4 regions of the Streptomyces sp. x-19 genome follow, and region 1 is predicted to be linked to each of the others. Evidence: riboswitches for the same ligand, from Rfam matches in the RefSeq annotation. Region 1 holds a riboswitch; each other region holds the start of a gene.
What was found. A riboswitch is a leader RNA that binds a small molecule or an ion and turns the genes downstream of it on or off. The one in region 1 is predicted to bind cobalamin.
Positions count from the first base shown of each region.

Region 2: linked by a shared signal. The riboswitch ahead of ACLJT4_RS38870 (CoA-acylating methylmalonate-semialdehyde dehydrogenase) and the one ahead of metE (5-methyltetrahydropteroyltriglutamate--homocysteine S-methyltransferase) in region 1 are both predicted to bind cobalamin.
Region 3: linked by a shared signal. The riboswitch ahead of ACLJT4_RS41125 (prenyltransferase/squalene oxidase repeat-containing protein) and the one ahead of metE (5-methyltetrahydropteroyltriglutamate--homocysteine S-methyltransferase) in region 1 are both predicted to bind cobalamin.
Region 4: linked by a shared signal. The riboswitch ahead of ACLJT4_RS39460 (HoxN/HupN/NixA family nickel/cobalt transporter) and the one ahead of metE (5-methyltetrahydropteroyltriglutamate--homocysteine S-methyltransferase) in region 1 are both predicted to bind cobalamin.

Region 1 is NZ_JAJPWK010000005.1:314,512-319,180, forward strand. It holds gene metE (5-methyltetrahydropteroyltriglutamate--homocysteine S-methyltransferase) at 1-1,880, opposite strand, end outside; cobalamin riboswitch at 2,092-2,244, opposite strand; gene ACLJT4_RS16140 (nucleoside deaminase) at 2,476-2,982, shown strand; gene ACLJT4_RS16145 (serine/threonine-protein kinase) at 3,035-4,591, opposite strand; gene ACLJT4_RS16150 (protein kinase domain-containing protein) at 4,588-4,669, opposite strand, start outside.
Region 2 is NZ_JAJPWK010000035.1:32,783-37,451, reverse strand. It holds gene ACLJT4_RS38875 (acyl-CoA dehydrogenase family protein) at 1-1,132, opposite strand, end outside; gene ACLJT4_RS38870 (CoA-acylating methylmalonate-semialdehyde dehydrogenase) at 1,129-2,628, opposite strand; cobalamin riboswitch at 2,828-3,014, opposite strand; gene ACLJT4_RS38865 (acyl-CoA dehydrogenase family protein) at 3,172-4,317, opposite strand; gene ACLJT4_RS38860 (AMP-binding protein) at 4,508-4,669, shown strand, end outside.
Region 3 is NZ_JAJPWK010000051.1:6,231-10,899, forward strand. It holds gene ACLJT4_RS41115 (aldehyde dehydrogenase) at 1-762, opposite strand, end outside; gene ACLJT4_RS41120 (MBL fold metallo-hydrolase) at 990-2,069, shown strand; cobalamin riboswitch at 2,166-2,296, shown strand; gene ACLJT4_RS41125 (prenyltransferase/squalene oxidase repeat-containing protein) at 2,517-3,842, shown strand; gene ACLJT4_RS41130 (SCO2322 family protein) at 3,842-4,513, shown strand; gene ACLJT4_RS41135 (CbiQ family ECF transporter T component) at 4,510-4,669, shown strand, end outside.
Region 4 is NZ_JAJPWK010000038.1:25,425-30,093, reverse strand. It holds gene ACLJT4_RS39470 (DoxX family protein) at 107-658, shown strand; gene ACLJT4_RS39465 (VOC family protein) at 765-1,265, shown strand; gene ACLJT4_RS39460 (HoxN/HupN/NixA family nickel/cobalt transporter) at 1,372-2,604, opposite strand; cobalamin riboswitch at 2,602-2,816, opposite strand; gene ACLJT4_RS39455 (alpha/beta fold hydrolase) at 2,886-3,734, opposite strand; gene ACLJT4_RS39450 (MarR family winged helix-turn-helix transcriptional regulator) at 3,731-4,489, opposite strand; gene ACLJT4_RS39445 (nucleoside/nucleotide kinase family protein) at 4,632-4,669, opposite strand, start outside.

The DNA of each region.
Region 1 (4,669 bases):
GCGGCCCGCAGCGGCAGGGTTTCGCGCAGTGCGGGCTCGTCGACCTGGATGACCGAGGTGCCGGCCGCCTCCAGGTCGTCGACCTCGTCGCGGAGCGCGAGGGCGACCTGGCGTGCGGTGTCGCCGAGGGGCTGGTCGTCGCGGACGAAGGACCAGGCGAGCATGGTGACGGGCCCGGTGAGCATGCCCTTGACGGGACGTTGGGTCAGCGACTGGGCGTACGTGGTCCAGCGGACGGTCATCGGCTCGGGGCGGGAGATGTCGCCGGCCAGGATCGGCGGGCGCACGTAGCGGGTGCCGTAGGACTGGACCCAGCCGTGCCGGGTGGCGAGGTAGCCGGTGAGCTGCTCGGCGAAGTACTGGACCATGTCGTTGCGTTCGGGCTCGCCGTGGACCAGGACGTCGAGGCCGGTCTTCTCCTGGAAGGCGATGACCTCCTGGATCTCGGCCTCGATGCGCTCCTCGTAGCCGGCGGTGTCGATGCGGCCGGCGCGCAGGTCGGCGCGGGCGGCGCGCAGTTCGCCGGTCTGCGGGAACGAGCCGATGGTGGTGGTCGGCAGCAGCGGCAGCCCGAGGTGGGTGCGCTGGGCGGCGGCCCGTTCCGCGTACGGCTGGGACCGGCGGGCGTCGGCCTCGGTGACGGCCCCGGCGCGGGCCCGCACCACCGGGTCGTGGGTGAGGGCGGAACGGGCGCGGGAGGCCAGGTCGGCACGGTTGGCGGCGAGTTCGGCGGCGATCGTGTCGGTGCCCTGTGACAGGCCCCGAGCCAGGGTCACCAGCTCGGTGGTCTTCTGCTTGGCGAAGGCCAGCCACCGCGCGATCTGCGGATCGACGTCCCGTTCGAGGCCGGCGTCCAGCGGCACGTGCAGCAACGAGCAGGACGCCGCGACGTCCACCCGGTCGGCGAGGCCGAGCAGCGTGCCGAGGGTGGCCAGCGACTTCTCCAGGTCGTTGATCCAGATGTTGCGGCCGTTGACCACGCCGGCCACCAGGCGCCTGCCCGGCAGGCCGCCGACGGCGGCCAGGGCGTCGAGGTTGGCGGCGGCGGCCTCGGTGAAGTCCAGTGCCAGGCCCTCGACGGGGGCCTTGGCCAGCACCGGCAGGGCGTCGCCGAGCCGGTCGAAGTAGGAGGCGAGCAGGAGCTGGGGCCGGTCGGTGCGGGCGCCCAGGTCACGGTAGGCGCGCGCCGCGGCGTTCAACTCGGCCGGCGTGCGGTCCTGGACCAGCGCCGGCTCGTCCAACTGCACCCACTGCGCGCCCGCCGCCCGCAGGTCCGCGAGGACCTCCGCGTAGACCGGCAGCAGCCGGTCCAGGAGCGTCAGCGGCTCGAAGTCCGCGGCGACCCCGGGGGCGGGCTTGGACAGCAGGAGATAGGTGACCGGCCCGACCAGCACCGGGCGGGCGGCCAGCCCCAGGGCGAGGGCCTCCTTGAGCTCGGCGACCTGCTTGCGGGAGTCGGCGACGAAGGCGGTGTCCGGCCCCAACTCGGGCACCAGGTAGTGGTAGTTGGTGTCGAACCACTTGGTCATCTCCAGCGGCGCCACGTCCTGCGTGCCGCGGGCCATCGCGAAGTAGCCGTCGAGCGGATCGGCGGCCACCGCCGCGCGGTGCCGCTCGGGCACCGCACCGACCATGACGCTGGCGTCCAGCACGTGGTCGTAGTACGAGAAGTCGCCGGTCGGCACCTCGTGCACGCCGGCGGCCACCAGGTCCTGCCAGTTGCCCCGGCGCAACTCGGCGGCGGTGGCCCGCAGGGCGTCCGCGGTGACGCGGCCCTTCCAGTAGCCCTCGATGGCCTGCTTCAGCTCCCGGCGCTGTCCCTGCCGGGGGTAGCCGTACACGGTGGCCCGTGCGGTCACGGCTTCGGGCTTGACGGTCACGGAGATCTCCTTCGCGAGATGAATCCCTGAGGTCCCGGCGACGGGACGAGAGCGCGAAGGGGTGGCGAACCCGGCGGTGCCCGACGCCCGCACGGGGAGCCCTGGTCCGCCTGGTGTCTACTCCCCCAGACTTCGTCCGGGGGCACCCCCAGCCCGCCCACGCGGTCACCGGGATGTCCGCGCACGAGTGGTTCGCGCGCGGGCAGTTGGCAGGTCTTCGGACTCGCGGGCGCGCCTCGTGTCGGACGAGACTCCTAATGGCCGTCGCTTCCCGGGCCCCGTACGTCGGGCCCAGTGCGTATGACGGCGGTCGTTCCCACTCACCGCTGCGGGGCAGTCCCGGATTCCCACCGGGTTCCCTCTTGCGACGCCTCCCGCCTGGCGGACGGGGCGAACCAGCTGCACCCGCCAGCCTACGGTGCGGGCCCGCGAACCACCGCGAGCCGTCCGGAACGCGGAAGGTGAGATGGGACAACCGGGGTACGGGTTTGCCGCGGACCCAGGGTGGGAAGCGCGGCAGACGCGGTGCCCGACCGGCCCGCGGCCGGGCGGCCCGTCGCCCGACGCATCCCGCAGACCCCGAGGAGTTCCCGGCATGACCGCCGCCCCGCACCGCACCGACCCGACCGCCAGCCCTGCCGACGTCGCGCTGCTGCACACCGCCGTCGCCGTGGCCCGCCGTGCCCGCGCGGCCGGCAACCACCCGTTCGGCGCGCTGCTCACCGGTCCCGACGGAGCGATCCTGCTGGAGGCCGAGAACACCGTCACCACCGAACGCGACGCCACCGGCCACGCCGAGACCAACCTCGTCCGCCTGGCCACCGCACGGTACGACGCCGACTTCCTGCGCGCCTGCACCCTCTACACCAGCACCGAACCCTGCGCGATGTGCGCGGGCGCGATCTACTGGGGCAACGTCGGCCGCGTCGTCTACGCGCTCGGCGAGGACGGGCTCCTGGCCATGACCGGCGCCGACGAGAAGAACCCCACCATGGCCCTGCCCTGCCGCGACGTCTTCGCGGCGGGACAGCGTCCCTTGGCGGTCGTCGGCCCCGTCGACCTCCCCGAGGCGCGCGAGGTCCACGCCGGCTTCTGGGACTGATCCCGCGGCGTGCGCCGGCCGCGGGGCCCCACGGCCGGCCCGCCGGGGCGGCTCAGGACGCCCGCGGCGGCATGGCCGCCAGCGCCGCCCTCGCGAGGTCCCGGGCCTCCGCCTCGCAGGCGGGGTGCCTGGCGCGGACCAGGTAGGCCCGCACCACGAGGTTGCCGTCGCGGACGTTGAGCTGGCAGCCGGGTTGGGCGGCGCCGGTCGTCCAGTACGCCTCGTCGCCGAAGCCGAGCCCGGTCTGGGGGGACCCGGACTTCGCGCCGTCGGCGAAGTCCTGCCGCTGCCGCTCGGTGCCGCTCCCGTCGGGGCGCGTGCGGCTCAGCTCCCACGACACGTCGGCGCTGGGGGAGTAGTTCCAGCCGTCCGCCTGCGGCTGGTCCCGGTCGAACCAGGAGCACTCGGTCTTCGCGCTGTCCCCCTGTTCCTGGTAGACGTCCTTGTCCTTGCGCCGCTCGGTGCGCAGCGGAAGCTTCACCGCGGCCTCCGAGCACACCGGCATCGTCACGTACCTGTCCGGGGTGGCGCCGGCACCGCCGCCGTGCAGCAGCAGGTAGCCGCCGGTGCCGAGAGCCGCCGCCAGTACGCCGGCCGCCGCCGCCCACGCCGCGGTGCGCCGGCGCCGCGGCGGCGCGACCGGCGCGGCGTGTGCGGTGAGGACGGCCGTGCGCGGGGCGACGGGGCCGGTGTCCCCCAGCAGTGCCGTGCGCTCGGGGTCGCCGTCGAGCAGGCCCGCGATCCGGGCCCGTTGCACGTCGACCATGCGGTGCACGGCGGGCGGCCACGGTCGGTCCGTCGGGGCCACCGGGCCCAGGAGGGCGAGGAGTTCGGGCGGTGCGGGCCGGTCGGCCGGCTCCTTGGCCAGGCAGCGGGTGACGATCGGGTGCAGCGCCTGGGGCAGGCCGCTCAGGTCGGGTTCGGTGTGGACGACGTTGTAGAGCGTCTGGAGGGCGGACGGGCCGGCGAACGGGCTGCGGCCGGTCGCCGCCAGCACGAGCACCGTGCCGAGCGAGAACACGTCGCTGGCCCCGGTCAGTTCCCGGCTCTGCGCCTGCTCGGGCGACATGAAGGGGGGCGAGCCGACCACCCAGCCGGTGCCGGTGAGTTCGGTGGCGTCGGCGGACTCCGCGGCCCGCGCGATGCCGAAGTCGATCACTCGGGCGCCGTCCTCGGCGAGCAGGACGTTCTCCGGCTTGAGATCGCGGTGGACGAGCCCGGCCCGGTGGATCTCGTCCAGTGCCGTCGTCAGGCCCACCGCCAGTCGGCGCAGGGCGTCCTCCGGCAGCGGTCCGGTGCCCTCCACGGCCGCGCCCAGCGACGGCCCGGCCACGAAGACCGAGGCGAGCCAGGGGAGTTCGGCGTCCGCGTCGGCGTCGAGGACGGCCGCGGTGTACGCGCCGGACACCTTCCGCGACGCCGCCACCTCCCGCCGGAAGCGGGTCCGGAAGCCGTCGTCGGCGGCGTGCCGGGCGTGCACCAGTTTCACCGCGGCCGGCCGTCCGTCGGGTGCGACCCCGAGCAGGACGCGGCCCATGCCGCCCCGGCCGAGTTCGGTGAGCAGGACGTAGGGGCCGGCCTGCGCCGGCAGGGGCGCCGTGGTGCTCACAGGGCCTTCACCGCCGCGACGCCCTGGCGGGCCATGTCCTTGGCGAGCCCCTCACACGCGCCCTTCGGGTAGTGGACG
Region 2 (4,669 bases), on a different contig from region 1:
GGGCGACGATGACGCGCATGATCTCGTTGGTTCCTTCCAGGATCTGGTGGACCCGCAGGTCCCGGACGATCTTTTCGATGCCGTAGTCGCTGAGGTAGCCGTAGCCGCCGTGCAGTTGCAGGGCCCGGTCGGCGACCGCGTAGCCGGTGTCGGTGGCGAACCGCTTGGCCATCGCGCAGAGTTGCGGTGCCTGTGGGTCGCCGCGGTCCAGGGCCTGGGCGGCCTGGTGGACCAGGGCGCGGGCGGCGGTGAGTTCGGTCGCCATGTCGGCGAGCCGGAACTGCAGTGCCTGCGCGTCCAGCAGGCGCCCGCCGAACGCCTCGCGGTCGGCGAGGTGGACCAGGCTGCGGTCCAGTGCGGCGCGGGCGCCGCCGAGGGAGCAGGCGGCGATGCCGAGCCGGCCGCCGTTCAAGCCGCTCATGGCGATGCGGAAGCCCTCGCCCTCGTGGCCGAGCAGCCGGTCGGCGGGCAGCCGCACCCGGTCGAGGATGACCTGGCGGGTCGGCTGGGCGTTCCAGCCCATCTTCTTCTCGTTGGGGCCGAACGACAGGCCGGCATCGTCCTTGTCGACGAGGAAGGCGGAGACGCCGCGCGCGCCGTCGTCGCCGGTGCGCGCCATGACGAGGTACGTCTGGGAGGCGCCGGCGCCCGAGATGAACTGCTTGACGCCGGTGAGGACGTAGTGGTCGCCGTCGCGCACCGCACGGGTGCGCAGGGCGGCGGCGTCCGAGCCGGCGCCCGGTTCGGTCAGGCAGTAGCTGCCCAGGTCCTCCATGGCGCACAGGCGCGGCAGCCAGCGTTCGCGTTGGGCGGCGTCGCCGTGGTGGTCGATCAGCCAGGCGACCATGTTGTGGATCGAGACGAAGCCGGCGATGGACGGGCAGCCGGACGCCAGGGTCTCGACGATCAGCACCCCGTCGGTGCGGCCGAGGCCGCTGCCGCCGTGTTCCTCGCGCACGTAGATGCCGCCCAGGCCCAGGCCCGCGGCCTTGCGCAGCACGTCGAGGGGGAAGTGCTTGGCCTGGTCCCAGGCGACGGCGTGCGGGGCGAGGTGGTCCTGGGTGAAGTCCAACGTGGCTTCGACGAGGGCGAGTTGGTCCTCGGTGAGCAGGGTGGTGGGCACGGTGCTCATCCCATCGTCGGGAGGGTGAAGCTCGCGCCCTCCTTGGTCCCGGAGGGCCAGCGCGAGGTGACGGTCTTGGTGCGGGTGTGGAAGCGGATCGCGTCCGGCCCGTGCTGGCCCAGGTCGCCGTAGCCCGAACGCTTCCAGCCGCCGAAGGTGTGGTAGGCCACCGGTACCGGAATGGGGACGTTGACGCCGATCATGCCGGTGTTCACCCGGCGGGTGAAGTCGCGGGCGGTGTCCCCGTCCCGCGTGAAGATGGCCACGCCGTTGCCGTACGGGTGCTCGCTGGGCAGCCGTAGCGCCTCCTCGTAGTCCGCGGCCCGCACGACGCACAGGACGGGCCCGAAGATCTCCTCCCGGTAGACGCGCATCTGCGGGGCGACGCGGTCGAAGAGCGAGGCGCCCGCGAAGAACCCGTCCTCGTGGCCGGGGAGGGTGAACCCGCGCCCGTCCACGACCAGTTCGGCGCCCTCGTTGACGCCGATGTCGACGTAGCGGCGCACCCGGTCCAGGGCCTCGCGGCTGACGAGCGGGCCGAAGTCGGCCTCGGGGTCGTCGCTGCGGCCGATGCGCAGCCGCCCGACGCGTTCCTTGAGCCGCTCCACCAGGGCGTCGGCGGTGGCCTCGCCGACGGGGACGGCCACGGAGATCGCCATGCAGCGCTCCCCCGCCGAGCCGTAGCCCGCGCCGATCAGGGCGTCGACGGCCTGGTCGAGGTCGGCGTCCGGCATCACGACCAGGTGGTTCTTGGCGCCGCCGAAGCACTGGGCCCGCTTGCCGTGCGCGGCGGCGGTGGCGTAGAGGTGCGCCGCGATCGGGGTCGAGCCGACGAAGCCCAGCGCCCCGACCCTGGGGTCGGTGAGCAGGGTGTCGACCGCTTCCTTGCCGCCGTTGACGACGTTGAGGACGCCCGGTGGCAGCCCCGCCTCCAGGAACAGTTCGGCGAGCCGCAGCGGCACCGAGGGAGCGCGTTCGGAGGGCTTGAGGATGAAGGAGTTGCCGCAGGCCAGGGCGGGGGCGGCCTGCCACAGCGGGATCATCGCGGGGAAGTTGAACGGGGTGATGCCGGCGGTGACGCCGATGGGGCTGCGCAGGGAGTGCACGTCGATGCCGGTGCCGGCGTTGTCGGTGAACTCGCCCTTGAGCAGATGGGGGATGCCGGCGGCGAACTCCACCACGTCCAGGCCGCGCTGGAGGTCGCCGTGGGCGTCGGCGACGGTCTTGCCGTGCTCGGACGACAGCAGCCGGGCCAGCGACTCCCGCTCCCCCTCGACGAGTTGGAGGAACTTCAGCAGCACCCGGGCGCGGCGCTGCGGGTTCCACTCGCCCCACGCGCGCTGGGCCTCGGCGGCGTCGGTGATCGCCGCCTCGGTCTCGGCGCGGCCGGCGAGCGGCACGCGGGCCTGGACGGCGCCGGTGTTGGGGTCGTGCACGTCGCCGTAGGTCCCCGAGGTGCCCGGGGTGTGCTTGCCGCCGATGAGATGTGCCAGTTCACGGACCATGGATGCCTGCTCTCCGTCAGGTGAGATCCGGGGATGGCGCGCCGATCCGGCACGGTCGTCGCAAGGCGGCGCGTGCGGGCGGCGCGGGATGCGCAGGGCCGGGTGACCGTCAGAGGTCGGTGCGCGGCACCCGTCGGATGCGCCGGTCGGGGGCGCGGGTGCGTGCCGGTGCCATGCGTGTCTGCTCCATCCTCGTGGACAACACGGAACATCCCGCGGCCGGTATCCTGACTCCCGGATCAGCACGCGCTCCCCGGCCTTCCCGACGGACTGCTCCGTCAGTGGCCGGTCTCGTTCGGGGAGCGCATTCCCCGGTCACAGTGGCGGGACCGCGCCGGAATCGCACCGGCTTCCCTGCACCGCGGGCCTTGGTCACGACGATATAGTTGGACGTCCTAGTAAGTCCACCCTCGGCGGCCGGCGGCGACACCGGACGCACCGGGAAACAACACCCGCAAAGCCGCCGCGACCGCCCCGCCCCCGCGCGAGCGCCTGCGACGGCGGGGCGGTCGGGGTCGGCGCGGCCTCGGGCGCAGCGGTCTCTCAGACCGGCTGGCGACCGGCTTCGCGGTACAGCTCCTTGGCGATCAGCGAGCGTTGGACCTCCGTGGCGCCCTCGTAGATGCGGGGTGCGCGGACCTCGCGGTAGAGGTGTTCCAACAGGTGGCCGCGGCGCAGCGCGCGGGCGCCGTGGATCTGGACGGCGGCGTCGACGACCTCCTGTGCGGTCTCGGTGGCCAGGAGCTTGGCCATGGCCGAGCGGCGGGCGACGTCCGGGGCGCCGCGGTCGTAGGCGGCCGCGGCGGCGTAGACCAGGAGGCGGGCGGCCTCCACGCGGGTGGCCATCTCGGCCAGTCGGTGGCCGACGGACTGGAGTTCCCTGAGCGGCCCGCCGAACGCGGTGCGCGTCCCGGCGTGCGCCAGCGCGGCGTCCAACGCGGCCTGCGCCATGCCGACCGCGAAGGCGCCCACGCTCGGCCGGAAGAGGTTCAGGGTGCGCATCGCCACCCCGAACCCGCCGCCCACGTCACCGAGCACGTCCGCGTCGGTCACCGGTGTGCCGTCGAAGACCAGGGTGCCGATGGGGTGCGGGCTGAGCATGTCCAACGGTTCGCCGCCCAGCCCCGGGCGGTCGGCCGGGACGAGGAAGGCGGTGATGCCGCGGGCGCCGTCGGCACCGCCGGTGCGGGCGAAGACGGTGGCGAAGTCGGCCTCGGGGGCGTTGGAGATCCAGCACTTCTCACCGGTGAGCCGCCAACGGCCGGGCCCGTCGGGCGCGGCCGTCAGGGCGAGCGCCGCGGCGTCCGAGCCCGCGCCCGGCTCGCTCAGCGCGAAGGCCGCGACGGCCCGGCCGGCCGTCACCTCCGGTAGCCAGCGGGCCCGTTGGGCGTCCGTCCCGGACTGGAGGATCGGGCAGGTGCCCAGTCCTTGGAGCGCCAGCGCGGTCTCCGCCTCCGTGCACTCCTGCGCCAGCGATTCGCGCAGCAGGCACAGGTCCAGCGCCCTGGGGCTGCCGCCGTCGGGGAAGAGCCGGGCGAGCAGGCCCAGTTCGCCGAGGGCGGCGACCAGGGGCCGGTTGATCCGGCCCCCTCGCCCCTGCTCCGCGAGGGGGCGCAGCCGTTCGGCGGTCCGGGCGCGCAGCTCGGCGCACCATTGCTGTTCCTCCGGTCCCAGTGCGAATGCGGTCACGAGGCGGCTCCCTGGTAGCGGACCGGGCACGGCGACGGCCCGGCGGCCGGATATCGCGGTCTGTTGACTGCCGTCACGATGACGTTACGCTGACGAGGATCCGTACGGCAGTCCTCCCCGGTCCCCGCACCCGACCACCACCCCTCCCCGGCCGCGCGGCGGCCACCCGGCCCAAGGGGGCGCACCCCGCATGGAGCTACGGTCCTCGGCCCACACCGACACCTTCGCGCGCGACCGGCTGCCCCCGCCCGAGCAGTGGCCGCACCTCACCGACCTGGGCTATCCGGACCGGTTGAACTGCGGGGCGGAACTCCTCGACGGCACCATCGCCCGGCTGGGCCCGGACCGCCCC
Region 3 (4,669 bases), on a different contig from region 1:
CAACTCCAGCGTCACCCGGGTGAGGTTGCGGGCGGCGACCTCCATGACCCGCTTGCCGGCCGCCACCGAGCCGGTGAACGACACCTTGTCCACGCCCGGGTGCCCGACCAGGTACTCGCTGACCTCCCGGTCGGCCGGCAGGATCGACAGCACCCCCGGTGGCACGCCGGCCTCCGAGGCGATCTCCGCGAGCAGGTACGCGTCCAACGGGGTCTCCGGCGAGACCTTCAGCACCACCGAGCACCCGGCCAGCAGCGCCGGCGCGAGCTTGGCGGCGGCGGTGAACTGCGGGACGTTCCAGGGCACGACGGCCGCGACCACCCCCACCGGCTCGCGGCGCACCAACAGCGGCCCCAACGCCCCGGCCCGCCGCTCCTCGAAGGCGAACTCCCGCGCCACGGTGAGCGTCGCGTCCCACACCATCATCGCGGCCAGCGACTGCACCATCACGCCCGAGGTGACCGGCGTCCCGTTCTGCGCGCCGATGACCCGCGCGAACTCCTCGCTGCGCACCGCGAACGCGTCCTTGATACGGGTCACCACCGCGATCCGCTCGTCCAGCGGGGCATCGGCCCACACCCCGGACGCGAAGGACGCCCGGGCCGCGGCCACCGCCCGGTCGACGTCGGCCCGCGCGGCGTGCGGGACCCGGCCGATGACCCGTTCGGTGTGCGGCGAGACGACCTCGATCGTGTCCGGTCCGGCCGGATCGACCCACTCACCGCCTATGTAGAGCTTTCCGTGCTCGACGAGGTCGCCCATTGCTGTCCGCCTCCCGACGGTCTCGACGGATTGCGCTCCCGACGGACCACGATTTCTGACGGTCCATCAGGATTGCGGTTCCAGCAGAACTGATACCAGTTCCACCCGGTGGAGTCCACGCCCACCGCCGAATCCCAACTCCCTTCTCCAGCACGGCCGTCGCCCTGTTGTTGGAACTCGTTCTAGTTATAGTTGAGGCGACGACGGCGCGGGAGGGGACGGTAGCCATGGCACCGCAGGTGATCGACCACAAGGGCGGGGTGTGGAGCATCGCCGTCCCCATCCCGGACAACCCCCTCGGCCACACCCTCGTCCACCTCCTGGAGACCGACCGCGGACCGGTCCTGATCGACACCGGCTGGGACGACCCGGACTCCTGGGACACCCTCACCGCCGGCATCACCGCCTGCGGCTTCGACCCCGCCGACGTCCACGGGGTGGTGATCACCCACCACCACCCCGACCACCACGGGCTCTCCGCCACGGTGCGGGAGACCTCCGGCGCGTGGATCGCCATGCACGCCGCGGACGCCGCGGTGGTCCGGCGCAGCCGCGCGGCCGAACCGGGGCAGTGGCTCGACTACGTGCTCGTCAAACTCACCACGGCCGGAGCGCCGGACGACCACCTGGAGCCGCTGCGGGCCGCCCGCGCCGCCGGGCGCGGCCGCAAGCTGCCCGGACGGCGGGCCGCCCTGCCGGACCGGGCCATCGAGCCCGGCGAACTCCTCGACCTGGCCGGCCGCCGCGTCCGGGCGATCTGGACGCCGGGTCACACCCCCGGCCACGTCTGCCTCCACCTGGAGGAGACCCACCCCGCCCAGCAGGGCGCCCCCGCCACGACCCGCCCCACCGGCTTCGGCCGGCTCTTCTCCGGCGACCACCTCCTGCCCGGCATCACCCCGCACATCGGCCTGTACGAGGACCCCGACGACGTCGCCCCCGACCTGCTCGACCGGGGCGACCCGCTCGGCGACTACCTCGACTCCCTCGAACGCATCGCCCGCCTCGCACCGGCCGAGGTGCTGCCGGCCCACCAGCACGCCTTCCCGGACGCGGCCGGGCGCGTCCGGCAGCTGATCGCCCACCACGAGGAGCGGCTGACCGACCTCCGCACGCTGCTGCGCGAACCGCTCACCGCCTGGCAGCTCGCCACGTCCATGCAGTGGAACCGCCCCTGGGCCGAGATCCCCGCCGGCTCCCGCACCATCGCCGTCTCCGAGGCCGAGGCCCACCTGCGCCACCTGGTCAAACGGGGGCACGTCGAGCCGGTCGCCGGCTCGATGCCGGTGCGGTACGTGGCGGTGTAGCCGGGCCCCGGCGGGCGGGTGCGGGGCGGCGGGCGCGCTGGGGGCGCTCCCGTCGCGCTCCGATGCGCGCCCCACCGCCGTCGGCGCCGGCGTTAAGGTGTGCGGGACAACTTCATCCGTACCCGATCGGGGGAAGCCGGTGGAAATCCGGCACTGACCCGCAACCGTGAGCAGGCCGCCCCGCGGACCTGTAAGCCGGAGCACCCGATGGGGCACGACCAAGGCTCCCGCCACCGGACCCTCCCCGCTCTCGGCTTCGCTCGGGCCGGGGACCCCCATGCCGCTGCTGCGGCTGGCCGGTGCGCGCCACCGTCGAGGTATGCGGAACCGAGCCCGGTGCCACCGCGCCGCACCCCCGGGGTGCGGCGGACGGTCGCCCGAGCGCGGCTCGGCTCCGCATCCCGCCGCGACCCGACCGACCCGAGAGGCACCCACCCGATGGCCCGCATGGCCCCCACGGCTGCGCCGCAGCCGCACTCCGCCGCCCCCCGGCCGCGCCGCGCCGCCACGGCGCTGGCCGCCCTGGCGACCGCCGCCGTGCTGGCCGGTGCCGCGGCCCCCGCCGCGTACGCCGACGGCCCGGCGGCCCCGCCGCAGCAGAAGCTCCCCAAGGGGCTGTACGGCGGCAAGGACCCGCAGTACGACGGCGTGTGGCGGCAGTCGCTGGCGCTGCTGGCGCAGCACACCGTCGGGGTGCGTCCGGCGACGGCCGCCGTGGACTGGCTGGCCGGGCAGCAGTGCGCCGACGGGGCGTTCGCCGCGTTCCGGGCCGATCCCGGTACGGCGTGCGGCGCCGGCACGCTGCGGGACACCAACCAGACGTCCGCCGCGATCCAGGCGCTGACCGCGCTCGGCGGGCACGGCGACGCGGTGCAGAAGGCCGTGGGGTGGCTGAAGTCCGTCCAGCACCCGGACGGCGGCTGGAGCTCGATGCCCGGCGGACAGGGCGGCTCGGAGAGCGACGCCAACTCCACGGCCGTGGTGATCGGGGCGCTCGCCGCGGCGGGCGAGAAGCCGGAGTCGGTGACGGCGAAGGGCGGCAAGTCGCCGTACGACGCGCTGCTGGGCTTCCAGCTGGGCTGCGACGCGAAGGAGGGCGAGCGCGGGGCGTTCACCTTCCAGCTGAAGAACGCCGCGCCGAACGCCGACGCGACCGCGGCCGCGATCACCGGCGCGCTGGGCAAGGGCTTCGTCGTGGCACCGGCCGGGAAGGACGCGGGCCAGCCGGTCAAGGCGCTGGACTGCGCGAAGGGCGGCGCCGCGGGCCGCGGCGCGGACGCCCGCGCGGCGGTCGCGGACGGCGGCGCCAGCTGGCTGGTCGGGCAGCTCGACGCGAACGGACAGCACCTGAAGTCCGCGATGCCGGGTGCCGAGCAGCAGCCCGACGTGGGCAACACCGCGGACACGGTGGTCGCGCTGGCGGCCGGTGGGCACGGTGCGGCCGCGCAGCAGCCGCTGGCCTGGCTGGAGAAGAACGCCACCGCCTGGGCGAAGCAGAACGGCCCGGCCGCGTACGCCCAGCTGGTCCTCGCCGCGCACGCCACCGGCACCGACCCGCGGTCCTTCGGCGGCACCGACCTGGTGGCCGCGCTCAACGCCACCGGCCCCGCGCCGGCCGGCAACAGCGCCGCGTCGCCGGCCGCCGCCGACGATGCCAAGGACGGCGACGGCGGCGGCATCGGACTGTGGTGGGTGATCGGCGTCGGGCTGGCCGTCGGCGCCGGCGTCGGCTTCCTGATCAGCGGCCGCAACAAGAACAAGACCGGGCTGTGATGCGGGCGCGGCGGACCGCCGGGGTGCTGCTGGCGGCGGGGGTGGTGACCGGTCTGGGCGCCGGGCCCGCGCAGGCACAGCAGTACCGGTACTGGTCGTTCTGGGACGGGAAGCCGGCCGCGGCCGGCGCCACCGCTTCGTGGGCTTACGCCACGGAGGGGCCCGGTACCGCGCGGCCGGCCGACGGGTCCGTCGTGGGGTTCCGCTTCACGGTGAGCGTGGACTCCGCCAAGGCGGCCGGCCCGCGGACCGCCCCCGACTTCGCCGCGCTCTGCGACCGGACCCCGGCCCGTTCCGGTGCCAAACGGGTCGGCGTGGTGATCGACTTCGGGACCGCGGCGGACGCGCCGTCGGGGGAGCGCCCGCCGGCGGGCCGCACGGCCTGCGCGCAGGTGCCGGCGGACGCCTCGGCGGGCGAGGCGCTGGCCGCGGTCGCCAAGCCGCTGCGGTACGACGCCAACGCGCTGCTGTGCGCGATCGCGGGCTATCCGCGGTCGGGCTGCGCGGAGCAGGTGTCCGGGGGCGGCGCGGAGCCGTCGGCGGCGCCCCGCACGAGCGCCGCGGGCGAGGGCGACGACGGCGGCCCGTCGGCCGGTCTGGTCGGCGGGATCGGTGCCGTGGTGGTGCTGGGCGCGGCCGGCGTGTGGCAGGCGCGCCGGCGACGCGGATGAGCGCGCCGCGGGCCACCCGCAGCACCGCGCTGCACGCCGGCGCCTGGTGGGTGTGGGCGCTCGGTCTGGCGACGGCGGCGTCGCGGACCACCAATCCGCTGCTGCTGGCGCTGCTGGTGGGGGTGGCCGGCTACGTGGTGGCGGCGCGCCGCACCG
Region 4 (4,669 bases), on a different contig from region 1:
GAGTGCTCGGCCGGCGATGCGATCGGCCGGTCCGTCGCGCGGTGCAGTGGATGCGTCGCGCGGTGCGGTCGCTCCGGCACACGATGCAGAGGAATGAGTTTTTGTCATGACAACCCCCCACAGCATGTCCGGTCTCGATCGGCTCGGCGGCGCGGCGCGGAACGCCCCCTCTCCGCACGGCTACGCCGTCGGCCTGCTCCTGCTGCGGCTCGTCCTCGGGCTGACCATGGCGGCGCACGGCAGCCAGAAGCTGTTCGGCTGGTTCGGCGGTCCGGGGCTCGACGGGACCGGCAAGTTCTTCGAGGCGAGCGGCTACCCGGCGGGCAAGGTGATGGCCGTGTGCGCCGGCCTCACCGAGACGCTGGGCGGGCTCGGGCTGGTGCTCGGCCTGCTGACGCCGCTCGCCGGCGCGGCGGTGGTCGGCACGATGATCAATGCGTTGGCGGTGAAGTGGGGCGGCGGCTTCTTCGCGCCCGAGGGCGTGGAGTACGAGCTGCTGCTCGCCACCGGCGCGGCCGCGCTGGCGCTGACCGGGCCCGGCCGCTACGCCGTCGACCGCTTCCTGCCGGGCCTGCGCGCGCATCGGCTGGCCTACGGGGCGGGGGCGCTCGTCCTGAGCGTGGTGCTCGCGGCGGCCACGCTGCTGATCCGGAAGTGACGCGGGGGGCCGCCGGGGCACGGGGGCGGTCCGGGCCGTGGCGGCGGGCAACGACGGGGGAACGGCGGGGGAGCGACGTGCGGCGTGACGGAAGAGTGGAGGCGTGATGGCGGTTCGGCGGCTGAACCATGCGGTGTTGTACATCCGCGAGGTGGCACGGTCGGTGGCGTTCTACACCGAGGTGCTGGGGTTCACGGTGGACGTGGAGATTCCGGGGCGGGCGGCCTTCCTGAGCGCGCCCGGTTCGGACAACGACCACGACCTGGGCCTGTTCGCGGTGGGCCCCGATGCCCCGGGGCCGGAGAACGGCCGGATCGGGCTCTACCACCTGGCCTGGGAGGTCGGGACCCTCGGTGACCTCGCGGCGATCGCGGCGCGGCTGCGGGAGCGGGGCGCGCTGGTCGGCGCCACCGACCACCTGGTCTCGAAGTCGCTCTACGCCCGGGACCCGGACGGCAACGAGTTCGAGGTGATGTGGCGGGTGCCCCGGGCGGACTGGCCGGGCGCGGACGAGGCGGACCGGCTGCGGCCGCTCGACCTGGCGGCGGCGCTGGAGCGCTGGGGCCCGGACCTGCTGACCGGCGCGGCGGCCGGCTCGGCCACCTGAGGCGCGGCCCGCACGCGCACCGACCGCGTGGCGCGACCTTCCCCCACGGGCAGTGGGGACGGCCGCACCACGCGGTCGTGGCGTTCCGCCGGTGCGGGGGCCGGGACTAGGGGGCGTCGGGCCCCTGTGCGCGGGGCGCCGGGAGGGCGTCCGCGGTGGCCGGCGGGTCCTGGGCGCGGGCGGCCCAGCGCTTCTCGACGCCGCCCAGCCGCCAGTACGCCAGCGCCGCCGCCCACACCACGACGAACAGGCCGACGATGAGGAAGCCCACGTTGTTCAGGTCGAGCGAGGAGATCCCGCCGGTGAGCGGGTCGTCGAGGCCGAGCTTGTCGTGCAGGACGGTCACCAGCTCGATGGTGCCGATGAGGAACGCGACCGCGATCGACAGCCCGGTGATGGTGAGGTTGTAGTAGACCTTGCGCACCGGGTTGGCGAACGCCCACTGGTACGCGAAGTTCATGAACGTGCCGTCGAGGGTGTCGAACAGGCTCATCCCGGCGGCGAACAGCAGCGGCAGGCAGAGGATCGCGTACCAGGGCAGGCCCGCCGCGGCGCCGCTGCCCGCCATCACCATCAGCGTCACCTCGGTCGCGGTGTCGAAGCCGATCCCGAAGAGGAAGCCCAGCGGGTACATCTGGCCGGGGCGGCTGATGGACTTGGTGAGCCGACCCAGGATGCGGTTCATGAAGCCGCGGGAATCCAACTGGGCTTCCAGCTCCCGTTCGTCGTACGTGCCGGCCCGCATCGCCCGGAACACCTTCAGGATGCCGAGCAGGGCGACCAGGTTGAGGGCGGCGATGAGGTACAGGAAGGTGCCGGAGACGGTCGTGCCGACGAGGCCGAGCGTCTGGTGCGCGCGGGAGCCGTCGCTCATCAGCGTGCCGGCGAGTTGGGCGCCGCCCGCCACCAGCGCGGCCATCACGACCACCACGCTGGAGTGGCCGAGGGCGAACCAGAAGCCCACCGAGACGGGCCGCTTGCCGTCGGCCATCAGCTTGCGGGTGGTGTTGTCGATCGCCGCGATGTGGTCGGCGTCGAAGGCGTGCCGCATGCCCAGGGTGTAGGCGGTGATGCCGAGCCCGGCACCGAACACCTGGCTGCCGACGGTGTAGTGGCCCGGCACGACCAGGAGGAAGAGCACGCCGAAGGCGACGACGTGCAGTGCCGCGATCACGGACATCAGACCCGCGGTGCGGACCGTGTCGCGACGTTGCCAGCGGAACGACCCGGGGGAGCCGGGTATGCCGAGGAGGGGGGACTTGCGGGACGAAGGGGAATCGTCCGGGGTATCAGTGGACAGGGCCATCCGGCCATCACGCTCCAGCACCTCGTGGATGATCTCGTGAGATGCCGTGGCCGGTCTCCTGGCTTACGGGTGCCCGCGTCCGCCCCGCCTTCCCGGCCGCAGGCTGCGGTCAGTGGCGCCGTGCGCGCGCTGGGCGCGCACGCAGAGGGGCGGAAACTCCCCGATCACAGTGGCGAGGGCCGCGCCGGCTTCGGACACGAGGTCCAGCACCGGTCTTCCCGAGCACCACGGCCCGGTCACTGTAGCGGGCACCGGTGAGAACCGGCCACGCCCGGTGGCCGGTGCGGGCCGCCACCGGGTGCCGGCGGCTCGGATCACAGGGCCAGGGCGGAGAGGAACGCGTGCAGTTCGTGGTCGAAGAGCGGGGTGTTCTCCAAGTTGACCAGGTGACCTGCGGCGGGCACGCGTATCCGGCGGGCGCCGGGGACAGCCAGCGCTATGGCGTGGGCGTTCGCCGAGATGTCGGAGGAGTCGAGGTCGCCGTCGAGGACGGTGGTCGGCACCCGGATCTCGCCCAGGCGGTCGAAGGCGCCGACCTCCAGGGGCATGCCCGCGCCCGCACCGTCGGCGTGCACCTCGACATTGGCGGACGCGGAGGCGCGCATCCGCTCCCGGAAGCCGGGGTGCACGACGGACGGCGTGCGGTGCGGCCCGTCCACCCACATCCGCAGGAAGTGCTCCACGAACCGCTCGACGCCGTCCGGTGCGTCGAGCGCGGCGACCTGCTCCCGGATGTGCTCCAGCAGGAAGGGGTCGGTGAAGGCGCGACCGCTGATGCCGGGGGAGGCGAGGAAGAGGGCCGTGACCCGGTCGGGGTGGGCGAGCGCGGTGTCCAGCGCCACCCGGGCGCCGTGCGAGAGGCCGACGAGGACGGCGCTCGGTATGTCGAGTGCGTCCAGCAGGGTCACCAGGTCGTCGTGGTTGGCCCAGTCGCCGGCCACCGTGGAGGACAGGCCGTGGCCGCGGAAGTCGTAGCGGACCACCCGCAGCCCGGAGTTGACCAGCCAGGCGAACTGCTCGTCCCACATGTGCTGGTCGAGCATCCCGTCGTGCAGGAGCACCACCGCGGGGCCGGAGCCGGCCGACTCGTAGAACAGCTCGCCGTCGTCGACCGGCACCGTGTCGTTGTCGATCTCGGACCATGCCTGGAAGTCGTGGGTCATTCTGCGGGCCGTTCTGTGCGCGTGGGGCGGTCGGTCGGACGGGTGGGCGCCGCTGGTCGGTGACCCGTTCGAGACGGTATGGGGACCTGTGCGGTGACCGGGGCGGCGGTGTCCCGCACTTCGGGATCGCCGCTTTCCTCCGGGGGAACGCGCGAGCCGTCCGCCAAGTGCCGGAATTCCTCACCGATCCGGTCCAGTACCCGCAGCGCCGTGCGGACCTCCTCGGCGGACAGGTCGGCGAGCCCGCGGCGGAGTTCCCCCGCCTCGGCTTCCTGGACCCCGCGCATCATCGCCGTGCCCTCGTCGGTGAGCCGGATCAGCGACGAGCGGCGGTGCGCGGGGTTGGCGGTCGTCACGACCAGACCCAGCTCCGCCGCGTGGTTCACCCAGCGCTGCACCGGCTGGCGGTCCAGGTCGAGGGAGCGCGCCAACTGAGGCACGGTGCGCGGGCCGTGGGTGCGCAGCGCGTCGAGGAGGGTGCGTTCGCCGGCGGTCAGGCCGGTGCCGTCAAGCGTGCGCTCCGCCGCGCGCACGATCGTCCGTTGCAGCGGCCGCAGCCGCCGGATGACGTCGTACAGCAACTCCTCGGCGGTCTCCGCACCCCCGCGCGCATCCCCTTGTGCGGATTCCCCTGCGACTTCCCCGGCTTCTTCTCCGCCTTCTCCGACTTCCTGGGCTGCTTCAGCCTCTTCGGCTTCTCCTGCTACGGCCGCCGCGGAGTCCGCTGCGGTGTCCCGCCCCGCGTCCCGCCCCATGGCCCCCTCCACGCCCCGTTCCCCTTCCCCCAGATGACATCCTTGCTGTCATGATGACATCCACGATGTCATTTCGGAAGGGGTGTTGAGGCACCGGCACCGGTCGGTGAAGTGCCGTGCGGCGGGGCGGAGTCGGGCGGGGTCAGTCGTCCAGCGGGGGCGGCGCCTCGTCGTCGGTGA